DNA from 2 places in the Paenibacillus sp. P36 genome. Region 2 is predicted to be linked to the other one. Evidence: riboswitches for the same ligand, from Rfam matches in the RefSeq annotation. Region 2 holds a riboswitch; the other holds the start of a gene.
What was found. A riboswitch is a leader RNA that binds a small molecule or an ion and turns the genes downstream of it on or off. The one in region 2 is predicted to bind cobalamin.
Positions count from the first base shown of each region.

Region 1: linked by a shared signal. The riboswitch ahead of ACKTT9_RS07350 (ABC transporter substrate-binding protein) and the one ahead of ACKTT9_RS26720 (DUF4430 domain-containing protein) in region 2 are both predicted to bind cobalamin.

Region 1 is NZ_AP038372.1:1,568,098-1,575,933, reverse strand. Features, by position in the region: gene cobT (nicotinate-nucleotide--dimethylbenzimidazole phosphoribosyltransferase) at 1-467, opposite strand, end outside; gene ACKTT9_RS07360 (heme ABC transporter ATP-binding protein) at 491-1,267, opposite strand; gene ACKTT9_RS07355 (FecCD family ABC transporter permease) at 1,273-2,295, opposite strand; gene ACKTT9_RS07350 (ABC transporter substrate-binding protein) at 2,310-3,329, opposite strand; cobalamin riboswitch at 3,479-3,639, opposite strand; gene ACKTT9_RS07345 (hypothetical protein) at 3,672-4,202, opposite strand; gene ACKTT9_RS07340 (aspartyl-phosphate phosphatase Spo0E family protein) at 4,265-4,531, opposite strand; gene ACKTT9_RS07335 (aminotransferase class I/II-fold pyridoxal phosphate-dependent enzyme) at 4,599-5,804, opposite strand; gene ACKTT9_RS07330 (Lrp/AsnC family transcriptional regulator) at 5,820-6,311, opposite strand; gene ACKTT9_RS07325 (hypothetical protein) at 6,491-6,760, opposite strand; gene cysK (cysteine synthase A) at 6,911-7,836, opposite strand, start outside.
Region 2 is NZ_AP038372.1:5,975,967-5,983,802, reverse strand. Features, by position in the region: gene ACKTT9_RS26740 (ABC transporter ATP-binding protein) at 1-111, shown strand, start outside; gene ACKTT9_RS26735 (ABC transporter ATP-binding protein) at 122-700, shown strand; gene glyA (serine hydroxymethyltransferase) at 838-2,085, shown strand; gene ACKTT9_RS26725 (NUDIX domain-containing protein) at 2,161-2,679, shown strand; cobalamin riboswitch at 2,732-2,932, shown strand; gene ACKTT9_RS26720 (DUF4430 domain-containing protein) at 3,100-7,836, shown strand, end outside.

The DNA of each region.
Region 1 (7,836 bases), 4.3 Mb from region 2:
CCCGCCTCAATCGCTTGTACGGTTTCTTCTAACGTAAGCGCTGCTTCGCGCGCCATGTTGCGTGAACCTTTTCTTACCTTGCGTGAAACGAGGTTCGGATGCTCCAGATCCGCGTTAACCCCCATATCGACGCAAACAACATCTGCTCCTGCATGTCTGGCCAGCACATTAACCGCTGCACCGCCATGAAGGAAGTTCAGCACCATCTGCGGCGTGACTTCCGCTGGGAACGCGCTAATGCCTTCTTCACAAACACCATGGTCGCCTGCCATGACAATGACCGCTTTTTTATCAAACAACGGCTTCACTTCACCGGTAATCCCGGCAACTTGTCGCGCAATATCTTCCAGTTTGCCTAAGCTCCCCTGCGGTTTGGTCAATTGATTCAAATGATCATTCGCCTGCTTCACCACATCTGCATGAATAGGCTCAATTGCACTGATCATCGTTTGCAAATTACTCATCATCCATTCCTCCGTTACCAAGTTCATTATTTTCCCGGCTGCAATAAAATCTGTGGTGCTTGGTTCGTTGGGTGCTGCAGAACAATAGGTTCAGTTCCATAGACCTCTGTAATTAATTTGCTTGTAATAATCTCATCGGGTGTTCCAATCGCTGCCAATTCTCCGTTATGTATCACCATTAACCGTGTACAGTATTGCGCGGCCAAATTCAAGTCATGCAGAACCGCCACTACGGTTAACTGCGACTCGCGCTGCCATTCACGAATATAATCCATCATCTGTACTTGATACCCAATATCCAAAAAGGTTGTAGGCTCATCCAACATAAGCAAACGAGGTTGCTGAGCCATGACTTTTGCAAGCGCGACCCGCTGCCTCTCGCCGCCGCTGAGACGCTCAATCGTTCGTTCAACAAGCGGTTCCAACTGCAGTTTCCGAATAATCGCCTCGATGAGTTGCTCCGCTTCCACGGTATCCTCGCCAAGCCAATTTTGAAAAGGATAACGGCCCATCTCCACGACTTCGCGAATCGTGAATCCAACCGGCGGCAGTGCATCCTGCTGCAAAACGGCCAGCCATCTGGCCAGTTCCTTTCGTGAATAGGCCGACGCCAGTCGACCATCCAGCTCTACCGAGCCATTTTTAACCGGATCAATCCCGGAAAGAAGGCGTAGTAACGTCGATTTCCCGCTGCCATTTGGCCCAATAATCCCAAAAAACTCACCATGTTGAACCTCAAAGCTTATATTTTCAAGTACCGGCCGTTCATGAAAGCTTTGGGAAAGCTGCTGCACTTTAATCATCGTTTTCAACCTCTTAACGTTTTCTTATCCTTATGTAGCAAATAGGCAAAAAATGGCGCCCCCAAAAACGCTGTGATAACACCAAGCGGAATCTCCGTCGGACTTAGCAAGGTACGAGCGAGCGTGTCCGCCCACAAGACATAGATACCGCCGCCAATCGCGGACAAAGGAATAATAAGACGATAGTCCGGACCGACGATCAGACGAACCAAGTGCGGAATGATGAGCCCTACGAAGCCGATAACACCTGCTACAGAGACAGCTGCCGCCGTAATAAATGTAGCAACAATTAGCACAATCAGCTTCGTGCGTTCTACATTTACTCCCAAATGGGAAGCCTGCCGCTCTCCCAACGCAAGCAAATTCAATGATCTTGCATAACTAAGCAGTATTACTAAACCTATGACTAAATATGGCGAAATAATCGTTATGTACGGCCAGCCCCGCATCGCCAAACTGCCCATTAACCAAAAAACAATTTCATTAATGACCTGCTTAGAAATCGAAACCATAAAGGAAACAATCGCGCCAAGAAAAGCCTGCATGACAACGCCGGACAAAATAAGCGTCTCCATCTTCAGCTTGCCATCGATCTGAGCCAGCTTAAGCACAAGGAAAAGGGAAATAAGTCCCGTTACAAAAGCAACAATCGGAACCGACCATTGCCCGAACAAAGCCATCTGCAGACCAAAATAGATTAAAAACGCCGCCCCGACCGAAGCGCCTGAAGAAACCCCAAGTGCGTATGGATCTGCAAGCGGATTGCGCAGCACGCCCTGGAAAGCAGCTCCGGCAACGGAGAGAGAGGCCCCTACCAGAATCCCCAGCAATACGCGAGGCAAACGAACCTTATTTATGATTTGCTCCGCAGACTGCTGCCAAGTGACGTCGATATAGTCGCCAGCCCAAGGAATATGCTTCCCTAGGATGCCTGCAATTTGGAGTACTGGGAGATTAGCTGTTCCCAGCGATAAACTTGCCAGAATAGAAAGAAGAAGGAGTATACCCCCTACTCCTCCCCATAGCATTAGTTTTTTTTCATTTATTTCACCAGTTCAGGATAAATGCCTTTCGCCATTTCCAGCAGTCCATCGGTCAATCTCGGTCCCGGACGGCTCAGCAGGTTCTGGTCAAGACCGATTACCTGTTTGTTCTTTACAGCTTCAATAGCATCCCAACCGCTTCGTGTGCGAATAATTTCATCAAGCGACATTTTGCTTTTGGTATCTACGACACCATTCGCAAAGAGAATAACAGCCGGGTTTTGTGCGATAATTTTCTCTTCGCTGATTTGATACCAGCCTTTACCGTCGCCAGCTACATTAATGCCGCCCGAAAGTTTGATCAGCTCATCCATAAATTCGCCGCTGCCGACGGTCCAGCCCGGACTAAATTCTATGTATACTTTTTTCTTGTTTTCCTGCTTTACATCTTTCACGGCATCGACAACCTTCTTACGATCCGCTTTCATCTTGGTGACGATTTTCTCAGCTTGTTCCTGACGATCTGTAATCAAACCATAGGTTTCAATGTTTGCAATCGCATCATCCAACGTCTTGGGTTCCACTTTAAACACATTGATGTTCGATTCCCGCAGTTTTTCAACCGTGTCCGCTTTCATCGAGACACCTGTAAAGACAATATTCGCATTAGTCGCAATCAAAGCTTCCTGGTTCGGCTTCGTGATACTTCCCAATTTGGGCTTGGACTTCGCTGCTTCCGGATAATCATCGAAATCGGAGACGCCAACAATCTTATCATCCAATCCAAGTGCAAAAAGTGCTTCCGTTTCTGCAGGAGAAACCGATGCGATCCGCTCCGGCGCCTTGTCAAAAGTGAATTCTTTCCCCGTTGCATCTTTAATTTTCAGCGGATACGCCGTCTTTTTGGATGTCGCAGCTGTTGTTGCAGCAGGAGTAGGCGCCGTCGTTGACTCTCCGCCAAGCTTAGATGGACTGGTAATTTCCGCTTCTTGCTTACCACAAGCCGCTAAGCTAACCGCTGTCGCTAAAGCAACCGATAAGAGGAGTGCCCTCTTGATCCCGTTCTTTTTCATTTGCATGGTGTAACCCCTCTCTCTGAAACCTGTGATTTCGATAAATCCCAAATAAAAAACCCCTCTGTTCCTAAGGAACAAAGGGGACGATAAATCGCGGTGCTCAGCAACGAATCCGTTGCTTCCTGATTTAAAGCGATCCTTTTCCTCGAAGGATGTCGTAACGGCACCATGGCAGGTATCCTGGCTCCCCGGCAATACTTCTCTTCCGGATTACAGTGGCGGGACCGCGCCGGACTTCAACCGGCTTCCCTTTTAAGCGACAATGAAATTCATATGTGAATTCGTTGCCGGCACCAATGGCTGCATATTTGACTATCAATCTAATTGTCGATTATAGACTTCTTGCTACTTTTGTGCAATAACCTTGAGTACTTGCTTAGCTTCCTCCATTTTCGGGGCATTGACAGGAATGAAAGCAATAAGTCCTTTTCCTTCGAAGCCTTGCTCCTTCATCCACTTGTTGCCTGAGAGCGGAATTCCATACAGATGCTTTTCGGCAGGCTTGCCCTCTTCCGCAATTTCGATAACACCGTCCGGATAATCCGAAGGGTTAATCGTCTCGTCCAGAGAAACGAACCCTGCTTGATTGCTTAATGTTTTAAATTGGTCATCCGCCAGGATGAAGATGCCGTTTCCGCCTGCCGCCAATTCAACGATCATTTTTTCCATGGAGAAAATGGGAGAAGTATTCAGCTTAACGGTAGGAGTCTCGCCGATCTTCGTTTTCAAAGATGCCTCTAGCTTCTCACCTGCATCACTTGGAAATCCATTTTGACCCATGACAAAGATAGAAACATCCGGCTTTGGTCCTCCACAACCCGCAACTATCACCATAAGTGCTGACACTAGCATGACCATTAGAAATTTCAATTTCATGATGTAAGAGTACCTCCGTATACGAATCTAAATATATCGATAGTCGCGAGAAAAGTCGGCTTTCACCGACTTTTCTTCCAATTATTCATATATTCATTTATTTTGAGATCAAGTATCGTACTGAGTTCCACGACAGATTCGGATGTCATTTCTTCTCCGTCCAGAACCATCTGTTCTAACCTGCGTCGCAGAGAATGAATCTCTTCTTCTAATAAGTTTAGGGAGTTACGTTTCTTAGCACGCTTAGTCAACCAACGTTGTTCGAAATCTTGTTCATTAATTTGCAGATGTTTTCGATAGGTTGATAGTTGGTATTCCATGAAAGCCATGCTCATCCCTCCTTACTACAAGAATACCAGTTTTCATGAATAATTAACATAGATTTTTCAGTTTGAATCACAAATTTCTTAGAAATTTTCCAATTCTCTCTAAAGCTTCATTCAGTTGAGATACACTATAGGCATAAGAGCAGCGTAAGAAACCTTCCCCACCTAAGCCGAACACATCTCCTGGTACAGCAGCAACCTTAGCTTCGAATAAAAGCCGCTGGGCAAATTCGTCTGAAGTAAGTCCTGTGGCAACAACGCTCGGGAAGGCGTAGAAAGCACCCTGCGGTTCATGACACTCCAGTCCAATATCGCGGAACCCTTTGACGACCAGGCGCCTGCGTTGATTGTAAGACTCTATCATACGGTCTTTCTCTTCCAAACCATTTGTCAAAGCCTCATGTGCAGCTACTTGACCCATCACAGGTGCGCACATCACCGTATACTGGTGAATTTTGGTCATTGCGGAGATCAACTCTCGGTGACCGCATGCATATCCCATTCTCCAGCCAGTCATCGCAAATGCTTTGGAAAAGCCGCTAACTAGAATTGTCCGATCCTTCATGCCCGGAACAGCTGCAAAACTTACATGCTTCTGCCCATAGGTCAATTCCGCATAAATTTCATCCGAAATCACAATTAGATCGTTCTCTTCCACAACTTTGGCAATTGGCAGCCAGTCCTCATAAGTCATAATGCCGCCAGTAGGATTGCTTGGATAACATAGAATTAAAATTTTGGAGCGTGGCGTAATGGCATCACGAAGCGCCTTCTCTGTCAGTTTGAACTGATCCTTCGCGAATGTTTCGATTCCGACTGGAACGCCGCCGCTAATACTCGTAATAGGCGAATAGGAGATGTAGCAAGGTTCTGGAATCAGAATCTCATCCCCCGGCGTAATCAAAGCACGCAGAGCCAAATCAATGGCTTCACTGCCTCCGACGGTCACAAGGACTTCATTCGACGGCTCATATTTCACTTTAAAGGATGTGTACAAATAATCCGCAATCGCTTCGCGAAGCTCAGGAATCCCTGAGTTTGGCGTATATTTCGTTCTGCCGCGCTCCAAAGAGTAAACGGCTGCTTCACGAACGTGCCAAGGGGTTGAAAAATCCGGCTCCCCCACACCAAGGGAAATAATATCATCCTTGCTGTTGCTTACTAGATCAAAAAACTTCCGAATACCTGAAGGCTTCATTTCACGTACGGCAGGAGCAAGGTAGCCCTGCATCGATTTCACTTTGTTCGGCTCTACGATTGTCTCATTTTTGATCATGGCTTTACCTCTTCCTTACGGAGAGACAAGCATCCGATGATCATCAGCCTGATCCTCGAAAATGATGCCGTCTTGTTTGTATTTTTTCAAGATAAAATTCGTTTTGGTTGAAAGCACGCGATCAATTGGCGATAGCTTGTTAGAAACAAAAGAAGCGACTTGTTTAAGCGAATGACCTTCAACCTCTACAAGTAAATCATAAGCGCCAGACATGAGATAGACAGATTTGACCTCTGGATATAAATAGATCCGTTCCGCAATAGCGTCGAACCCGCGTCCGCGTTCAGGCGTAATTTGCACTTCAATCAGGGCGGTAACCTTTTCGTCATCTACCTTGCTCCAGTTAACAACTGTCGCGTACTTGACGATGACCTTATCCGCTTCCATCTCGCTTATCGCTCGCGCCACCTCGTCCTCCGCCGTTCCTAACATTGTGGCGATGAGTTCCGCACTCCGGCGGGCGTCTTCTTTCAGTAATTCGAGAATTTTAAGCTTCAAAGCATCCATGGTTAACCAACCTTTCTGTGATCGTATTCATTCATCCTTTAATCTTACAATGAATTGCTGTCCTAATTCAATTACTCCGCTCATCAAATTTTCAGATAATTTGTGTATAAATGAATTTTCCTGCATGAGAATAACAAAAAGCCGCCTGATCCAGGCAGCTTATTATTTATACACCCCGTTTAGATGCCAGCTTTCAGCAATTTAGCAACGGTATGTTCAATTTCACGGTGTTCATACGTAGGCCGCACATGGATACTCGGTTCTCCGGCCATACAGCCGATCCCGACAAGCGTATTATCGTCATACACAGAAATCACATTCTGAGACTCCAGCTGATTCCAGTCCACTTGGTTCTGAGCACCGGTTGTTATGCATTCATTTGTATATGACTGTATAAAATCATGAAGTTGATCATTTTCGGGATGTCCATTAATATAGGATAATTTCAAGCTAAATCCACCTCTCTGCGATCGCTTTGCTACTTCTATAATTATACTCAATCATGAATTTTTATTCAATATTTTTTATCGATTTACAAAAAAAAAATACGACTTCCGGACATTCTAGTCCAGCAGCCGTACTCATCGCCTATCTTTTAATCAAAATAGATCCATACTTAAATATCGTTCACCGGTATCCGGCGCGATACAAAGCACCCTTTTCCCCGCTCCAAGCTTACGGGCGACCTGCAGTCCCGTCCAAACCGAAGCACCGGCGGATGGTCCTACGAGGATTCCTTCTTTACTAGCCAAGTCTTTCATCGTACCGATTGCGTCCTCATCTGTCACTTGAACAATCTGATCATATATGCTCGTATTCAAAATAGACGGTACAAAACCAGGGCTCGTGCCAACCAGCTTATGAGGTCCTGGGCTTCCTCCGGATAAAACAGGAGATCCCTTGGGCTCCACGACATAAATCTGGATGTCCGGCAGCTTCTCGCGAAGCACCTCGCCCGTTCCGGTAATGGTTCCGCCGGTACCTGAAGTAGCAACGAAAGCGTCAAGACGCCCTTCCATTTGCTCCAAAATCTCAGGGGCAGTCGTAACCCGGTGAATGCTCGGATTCGCCGGATTCTCGAATTGCTGAGGGATGTAGCTGTTCGGAATTTGATCCCTCAGCTCCTGTGCTTTGGCGATAGCTCCTGGCATCCGCAGCGCGGCAGGAGTCAGGACGACCTCTGCGCCATAGGCCTTGAGCAGGTTAATCCGTTCCTTCGACATATTATCCGGCATGATGAGAATGGCTTTGTATCCTTTGGCCGCTGCATTCATCGCGAGGCCAATGCCTGTATTGCCGCTCGTCGGTTCGATGATCGTGGCGCCCGGGCTAAGCAGTCCATTTTTCTCTGCTTGCTCAATTAAATTAAAAGCCGCCCGATCCTTTACACTGCCGCTTGGATTAAAATATTCAAGTTTGACATACAACTCTGCATCGCCAGGCTCCACCAACCGTTGAATTCGGACAGCAGGCGTATCGCCAATCAGCTCTGTGATGCTGTTCACCATTTTTTTATGTGTCAAGG
Region 2 (7,836 bases):
GGGTGTGTTTTTGCTCCACGCTGTTCTATGGCCACCTCGGAATGTGAACAGCAAGCTCCTGAGTCGCGCACGGTAAGAAGCGGAAAGGTTAGGTGCATACATAGTGCTTGAGGGGAAGTCTTTGGGGTATCGTTATGGGAAAGAGGCGTGGGTGTTTCATAACCTTGATATTCAAGTGGGAGCAGGAGAAATCGTAGGACTCGTCGGACCAAGTGGTTGTGGGAAGTCCACGCTAGGGCAGTTACTTGCAGGTCATGTGGGACTGCAAGAAGGACATGTGAGTGTGGACGGTGTTCCGCATAGGAAGGGTTTGCGAAACCCCGTTCAGTTAGTTCTGCAGCATCCTGAACAAGCGGTTAATCCGAGGTGGAAGCTTCGAAGAACGCTTCAAGAGTCAGGTATGATGGACCCTGTTATGCGCTCGGAATTATCGATTGAGGACGCATGGTTAGATCGCTATCCGAACGAGCTGTCCGGCGGGGAGCTGCAGCGGATTTGTGTGGCGAGAGCGCTGAGTACGGAAACACGCTATTTAATTGCGGATGAGATGACCACCATGCTAGATGCTATTACACAAGCGCAAATCTGGCATGCGGTGCTGCGCTGGGCTGAGCGGCAGCGTGCGGGTGTTTTGGTGATTAGCCATGAGCGGGAATTGATTGAGCGGTTGTGTGGGCGGGTGATTAGCTTTCCATTCTAATGAGCTAGGTAAGTTTCCTCTTTCTCCTGCTGATATAGCCATTAACTATATCTAGATATAGCTAAATCCAGTTACTCTATAGCCACAGCTCTATGATATCTTTTTTATAACAAAACGATGCTAAGGAGCAATAGACTGTGGAACAATTACGTAAACAAGACCCCAAAATTGTTGAGGCAATGAATCTGGAGATCGGCCGTCAACGTGACAAAATTGAGTTGATCGCTTCTGAAAACTTCGTCAGCGAAGCTGTTCTGCAAGCAATGGGAACGGTTCTAACGAATAAATACGCAGAAGGCTATCCGGGAAAACGCTACTACGGCGGATGCGAGCATGTCGATATCGTTGAGGATATCGCGCGTGATCGTGCCAAAGAATTATTTGGCGCAGAGCATGCCAATGTGCAGCCGCACTCCGGCGCGCAAGCCAATTTAGCGGTATATTTAGCTGCTCTGAACCCGGGAGATACCGTTCTTGGTATGAACTTGGCGCATGGCGGTCACTTAACACATGGAAGTCCTGTTAATGCCTCGGGTATTTTGTACAACTTTATTCCTTATGGTGTTAGAGAAAGCGACGGGTTGATTGATTACAATGAGGTTCGCAAATTGGCATTCAAGCATAAACCTCGCATGATTGTAGCTGGTGCCAGCGCATATGCACGCATTATTGATTTTGAAGCATTAGGTGAGATAGCTAATGATGTAGGAGCTCTGTTCTTTGTGGACATGGCTCATATTGCCGGGTTAGTTGCGGCAGGGTTGCACCCTAGTCCTGTGCCGCACGCTCATTTTGTAACTACAACTACGCATAAAACGCTTCGCGGTCCCCGCGGCGGTATGATTCTTTGCCGCAAGCCTTGGGCTGCAGCGATTGATAAAGCGGTATTCCCCGGAACGCAAGGCGGACCGCTGATGCATATTATTGCCGCTAAAGCCGTTGCTTTTGGCGAAGCGCTTCAACAAGATTTTAAAACGTACGCTCAAAATGTTGTTCTCAACGCCAAAACGTTATCAGAAGAGCTTTTGGCCGAAGGTGTCAATCTTGTATCCGGAGGCACAGATAACCATCTGATGCTGATCGACTTGCGCAGTCTGGGCATCACTGGTAAAGAGGCGGAACATTTGCTGGATGAAGTAGGCGTAACGGTAAACAAAAATGCGATTCCTTTCGACCCTGCGAAACCGATGGTTACAAGCGGAGTCCGGATCGGAACTCCAGCTGTTACCGCCCGTGGCATGGATCAAGAATCTATGAAAACAATTGCCAAAATTGTGGCGTTAACGTTGAAAAATCCTACGGACGAAGCTGTGCATAACCAAGTACGGGGAATGGTCAGTGATCTGACAGCGCAATTCCCATTATATCCAGGGTTGAGCTACTAAAGTTACAATTGAACAAAGTATTTGATCTTTGGATCAAATACTTTTTTTATTATTAGAAAAAAAGTTGGTGGCATAGTGAAGTATGAATTTCCAGGTGCTTTGCAGAATCAAAAGATTATTTTATCCAAGGAATGTCTCATTGAAGAAGCAAATTGTGTCCTGATTTGTGCATTCTATCAAGGTAAATTGATTCTCGTTAGACATAACAGCCGGGGGTGGGAGTTGCCAGGAGGGAAGAGAGAGAAGGGGGAGCCCGTTCTTCAAACGGTTCGAAGAGAGATGCAGGAAGAGGCTGGAGGAGAGCTGGATGCGATCGAGAGAATTGGGCAATATCTAATTTTTGAAAATGATCATCTAGTATTTGTGAAAAATATTTATATTTCCACGGTCCTTGTTCTTGGAGCGCTCCCGGGCGGATTTGAGACGGATGGTATCATGCTGGTAGATGCGATTCCGCAGCAAGTTGAGATTATGAATGATGAAACATTTAGTCCTTATATGAAGGATAATGTCTATATGATTGTATCCGAATGGATTAAGGATCATCGGTTTATTAGAGATAGTTACAAGGCTTGTCCCGAAGCTATGAAATAAATTATGAAGTAGACAAAACGAAATAAACGATATAACATTAGCGATGACAAAATATAATATGCTAAATAAGGGTGCAAGCATACGATTTGGATGCTTGCTTAATAGGGAAGTTCGGTCAAAGCCGACGCGGTCCCACCACTGTAATTGCCGAGTAACTCTTTCATATGCCACTGACTTGTTCACGAGATTGGGAAGGCGAAAGAGAAGCGATGACGCATGAGCCAGGAGACCTGCCTTTATTTATAGTATGTTACTAATTCTTTGGGGGTGGGAATTAGCAACAAAAGATTATGCTAAGGCATAATTCTTACTATGACACATGTTATTTGTGCGTACTAATGGATGTACAGCCACCCTAGTTTTTTAGGGTGGCTTTTTTGCGCGGTTGTCCAAATTTGGTAGGAAAGAGGAATGACAAGAATGAGTCATCGTTATGTTTCAAAGCCGTTTATTGCACTTTTTATGTCTTTTGTACTCTTATTTTCTTCGCTAGGGGTTTTGGCAGGACCGAGCAGTCAAGCTCTTGCCAGTACAACAGGCCCAAGCTCAATTCGCGAATGGTTGCCAGCACCGGGGCAATTCGTTAACGAGGCTGCTTGGGGAGGAACGGGCGATATTAACTCGAAGTGGACGAATACGCCCGGTTCTACGGGAGTCTCCCTCGGTTCTTTTGGAGGAAGCGTCGTCTACAAGTTTGATGAACCGATTCAGAACAATCCCAAAAATCCATACGGCGTGGATTTCACCGTATTTGGAAATGCCTTCGCTGGTAACGAAGAACCTGCCGGTGTGGCTGTAGCACAGGACGATGGGACAGGTAATCCAGGCCCGTGGTTTTATATTGCTGGATCCGAGCATTACGAAGACAGCACAATTTGGGATTATAGAGTTACTTATACGAATCCCGAGCCGGATTTTACAAGCCCTAATGGTGTCAATGTGCCATGGGTTGATAATCAGGCAGGCAGTGGGGATGTAAAAACCAATGCTTATCATAAACATGCGTATTATCCGATACCTGCAAATTACCCCAATGCCCCATCGGATTTTAACAACCAATCGTATACTTATTCCGGTGTGAAAATAAATGTTAGAAAAAATGCTTTCGGTTATCCCGATACGCACGCGAACGGCAGTGCTCCCTATGATGTTCCTGCTAATCCCTATCTAACATCGCCAGTCAAAGGTGACCCTATCGATATTAGCTGGGCTGTTGACAGTACTGGTAAACCTGTTAATTTAACGAATGTCAGCTTTGTTAAGGTTTATAATGCAGTTCAAATAGACGGTGGTGCCCTGGGTGAAATAGGTGCCGAAGTTACTGCTCTGCAGAAGGTATCCGTCAATGATGCGGTTTATGAAACTGACGATCTTTCAAGCATCGTATTGTCAGGGGTTGGTGCTGACGTAACGAAGCAAGTTACCGTTACTTCTGGTGTTTATGTCTATGAGGATATCCGAATCAATGCGGATAAAATTAAGGTTACGGCTAACGGCACAGCAAGCCAAATTTTCGTCAATAATAAAAGCGGTACTTCAGGTGCATTAATTGACAAAGAAATTACATTGAGCGCAAATAAGGCTAAGATCGTTAGAGTTATTGCTCAAGAAGGCATAAATACCCCTAAGATTTACTACTTGAGTATTATAAAAGAGGCCAATAAAACGGCGTTGAATGCCTCGATTACTGATGTTGAGAGCATGACAAAAGGTAATTATTCAGACACGAGTTGGCAAGCGCTGCAAAATAGTTTGGCAGCAGCCAAACAAGTGGCGGCCGACAGTACGGCAATCCAAGATCAGGTTGACGTCACGTTAGCTAATTTGCTAGCAGCCGTGCAAGGCCTGCAAAATAATGCTCCTCCTATAACGGTTTCTGTCATCATAAATGGTTTCAGCGCAACAGCTGGAAAAATCGTTAACTTAGCTAAAACAGACACTGTTGTTGAAGATGGCTCAACAGCTGCAGCTGCGATTCAGAAAGTACTAGATGCAAATCAGATCTCCGTTGTTAATGCAAGCGGGAATTACATCACGAAAATAGGCGATTTGGCTACAGGTGATGGTGGTACCAAGAGTGGTTGGATGTATTTGGTCAACGGGCAATTTGCCGATGTTGGCATCGCGGATTACAAATTAAAAAGCAGTGACGTTATCTCACTTGTTTACACAGATGACTATGAGCAAGATATAACAACAACAGCCAATAAAACGGCACTGGATGCAAAAATTGCTGAACTTAATGCTTTGCAGCAGGGCAACTATACAGATGCGAGCTGGCTTGTATTGCAAAGCAGCTTAACATTCGCAAAAGCAGTATCTGCAAATACCAATGCAATTCAATATCATGCAGATAGCGCGTTAGCCAAAATAAATGCAGCCTTTCAAAACTTAGTCACGACACCTACGGATCCACAAACGATTGCTGTTTCATTCACTTTGAACGGCACTAGTGCTGCTGCTGGTAAAAGTGTCACTTTACCGAAAACAACCGTAAATATTGAGCCAGGTCATACGGCAGCTTACGTGATTGAGAAGGTATTAAATGAAGCGGGTATTTCCTTTGTCAATGAAAATGGCGCCTATATTTCAAAGGTTGGAAATTTGGCTGCCTTCGATGGGGGACCTTACAGCGGCTGGATGTATTCCGTTGATGGCGTTGATCCAGATGTCGGAATTGCCAGCTACATATTAGACCATAACGCCGATATCGTGCTTCGCTATACGGATAATTACTTGGATGAGAATCCGCCAACAACACCGGGTAATATTACGGTATCTGTCATCGTAAATGGTTTCAGCGCAACAGCTGGAAAAATCGTTAACTTAGCTAAAACAGACACAGTTGTTGAAGAAGGCTCATCAGCTGCATTTGCGATTCAAAAAGTATTAGCTGAGAAACAGATCCCCGTTGTTAATGCAAGCGGAAATTACATCACAAAAATAGGCGATTTGGACACAGGTGATGGTGGTACCAAAAGTGGCTGGATGTACTTGGTCAATGGCCAATTTGCCCTTGTTGGCATCGCGGATTACAAATTAAATAACGGTGACATCATTTCACTTGTTTACACAGATGATTATGAGCAAGATATAACAACAACAGCCAATAAAACGGCACTGAATGCAAAAATAACTGAGCTTGATGCTTTGCAAAAGAGCAACTATACAGATGCAAGCTGGCTTGTACTGCAAAATAGCTTAACACTTGCAAAAGCAGTTTCCGCAAATATCAATGCTATTCAATATCATGTTGATAGTGCATTAGCCAAAATAAATGCAGCCTTTCAAAACTTAGTCACAGCAACAGTTCCAGTGGATCCCAATGACCCGTCCGGCGGTCAGCCTTCAGCAGGTGAAATTCAAGCGGCAATTAACGCTGCTTCTAAGTATTTCCTCACCAAACCAAGCGGGGTAAGCTCAGACTGGAGCGCGATAGGTTTAGCACGCACGGGTAATAAGCTTCCCTATACGTATTATCAAAAACTAGCCAATAGTGTTTCAAGTTCCAAAGGAGATTTTAACTTAGTTACTGATCTTGAACGGTCGATCCTTGGTATAACGGTTACTGGTGGTGACGCATCCCACGTTGAAGGTTTTAACTTGATTGAGAAATTGTACAATCACAGCAAAATGACCGCCCAAGGCATTAATGGTTTAGTTTATGCTCTGCTGGCACTTGATTCCAAAAATTATTCTGTACCGGATAATGCCGAATGGACAAGGCAAAAAATTATCAATCAAATTATTTCTAAACAAAATCAAGACGGAGGCTTTGCTTTAGGCACTGGTAAAAGTGATCCTGATATTACTGCGATGACCTTTACTGCTTTAGCTCCGTATGCGGACAATCAAGCTGTAGTTCAGGCAGACACCCTTACAAAAGCAGCAAATTGGTTGTCTCTGAACCAACAATCCAATGGGGGCTATCTTTCATATGGAGTGGATAGCAGCGAAAGTGTCTCTCAAGCCATTATTGCGCTAACCTCGAATAACATAGATCCAGCAAGTGCGAAGTATGCAAAAAATGGTGTTAATTTACTTGACAAGTTATTCAAGTTCCGTTTGCCAGATGGAAGCTTCTCGCATACAATGCAACTTCGATCGGATGCAATGGCGACGGAACAAGCACTTCAAGCGCTAGCAGCCTATAAGATTTTTAAAGAAGGCCATGGAGAACGGTTGTATGACTTCACCAAATCACTGCCTGGGTTGGAGGACCCGGCACCCATTCAAGTGCCCCTACCGAGCGGTGATCAGCCTAAAGTAGTTATTCCATCTGATAATCAGAACTATCTCATTCCCATAACGAGTGCAGATGCAAATAAATTAGTTACAGTGGAAATTCCAAAAGATAGTCATTCAAAAGTCCGATTGGATTTGCCAACAGGAACAAGTTTGCCCAGAATTGAGGCAGTCAAAGGCGATCTATCTGTTGTTATTCCAGCAGGCGCCCAGATTACCAGCGGTCAATCATCCGCATTGGAACTGATCACTACCAACGATACATCGGATGCTACATTGAAAAATGCGTTGAATACGGTAATTTCCAGCGCGAAGAAGCTCGATACGGTGTATCATGCGATTACCCTCGGGGGCAATGATCGCATAGAATTTGATCAATTTGTAACTCTGGTTATAGCGGGTATGAAAGGCAAAGAAGCTGCCTATATTCAGAATGGATCAACGAAATCAATCGAGAGGTTCTCGAGCGACGCTGAGGGATTGGCTAGTGGTAAAAATGAGTATGCGTACGATAGTGGCAATGACCTTATCATTAAAACGAAGCATTTTACAGATTTTGTCGCTTTTACTACGAGCGATGTTACTACTGGTCCAGGGAATGGCGGTGGGGGCACTACTCCGCCAGCAACAAAGTATGTAACGCTATCAGTAGATAAGCTTACAATTAATAAAGGTTATGTCGTTTCTGAAACTAGCGTAGAACTGAAGACTGATGATACGGCATGGAGCGTGTTAGAAAGAGTTCTCAAAACACGCGGAATCAACTACAGCGCTTTATGGAATGAAGATTACGGAAGTATATATGTTCAATCCATTGACGGGGATGGCGAATTCGACCACGGCGACGGCAGTGGATGGATGTACAATGTGAACGGAGCCTATCCAGGATACGGTGCAAGCTCGTATGTGCTT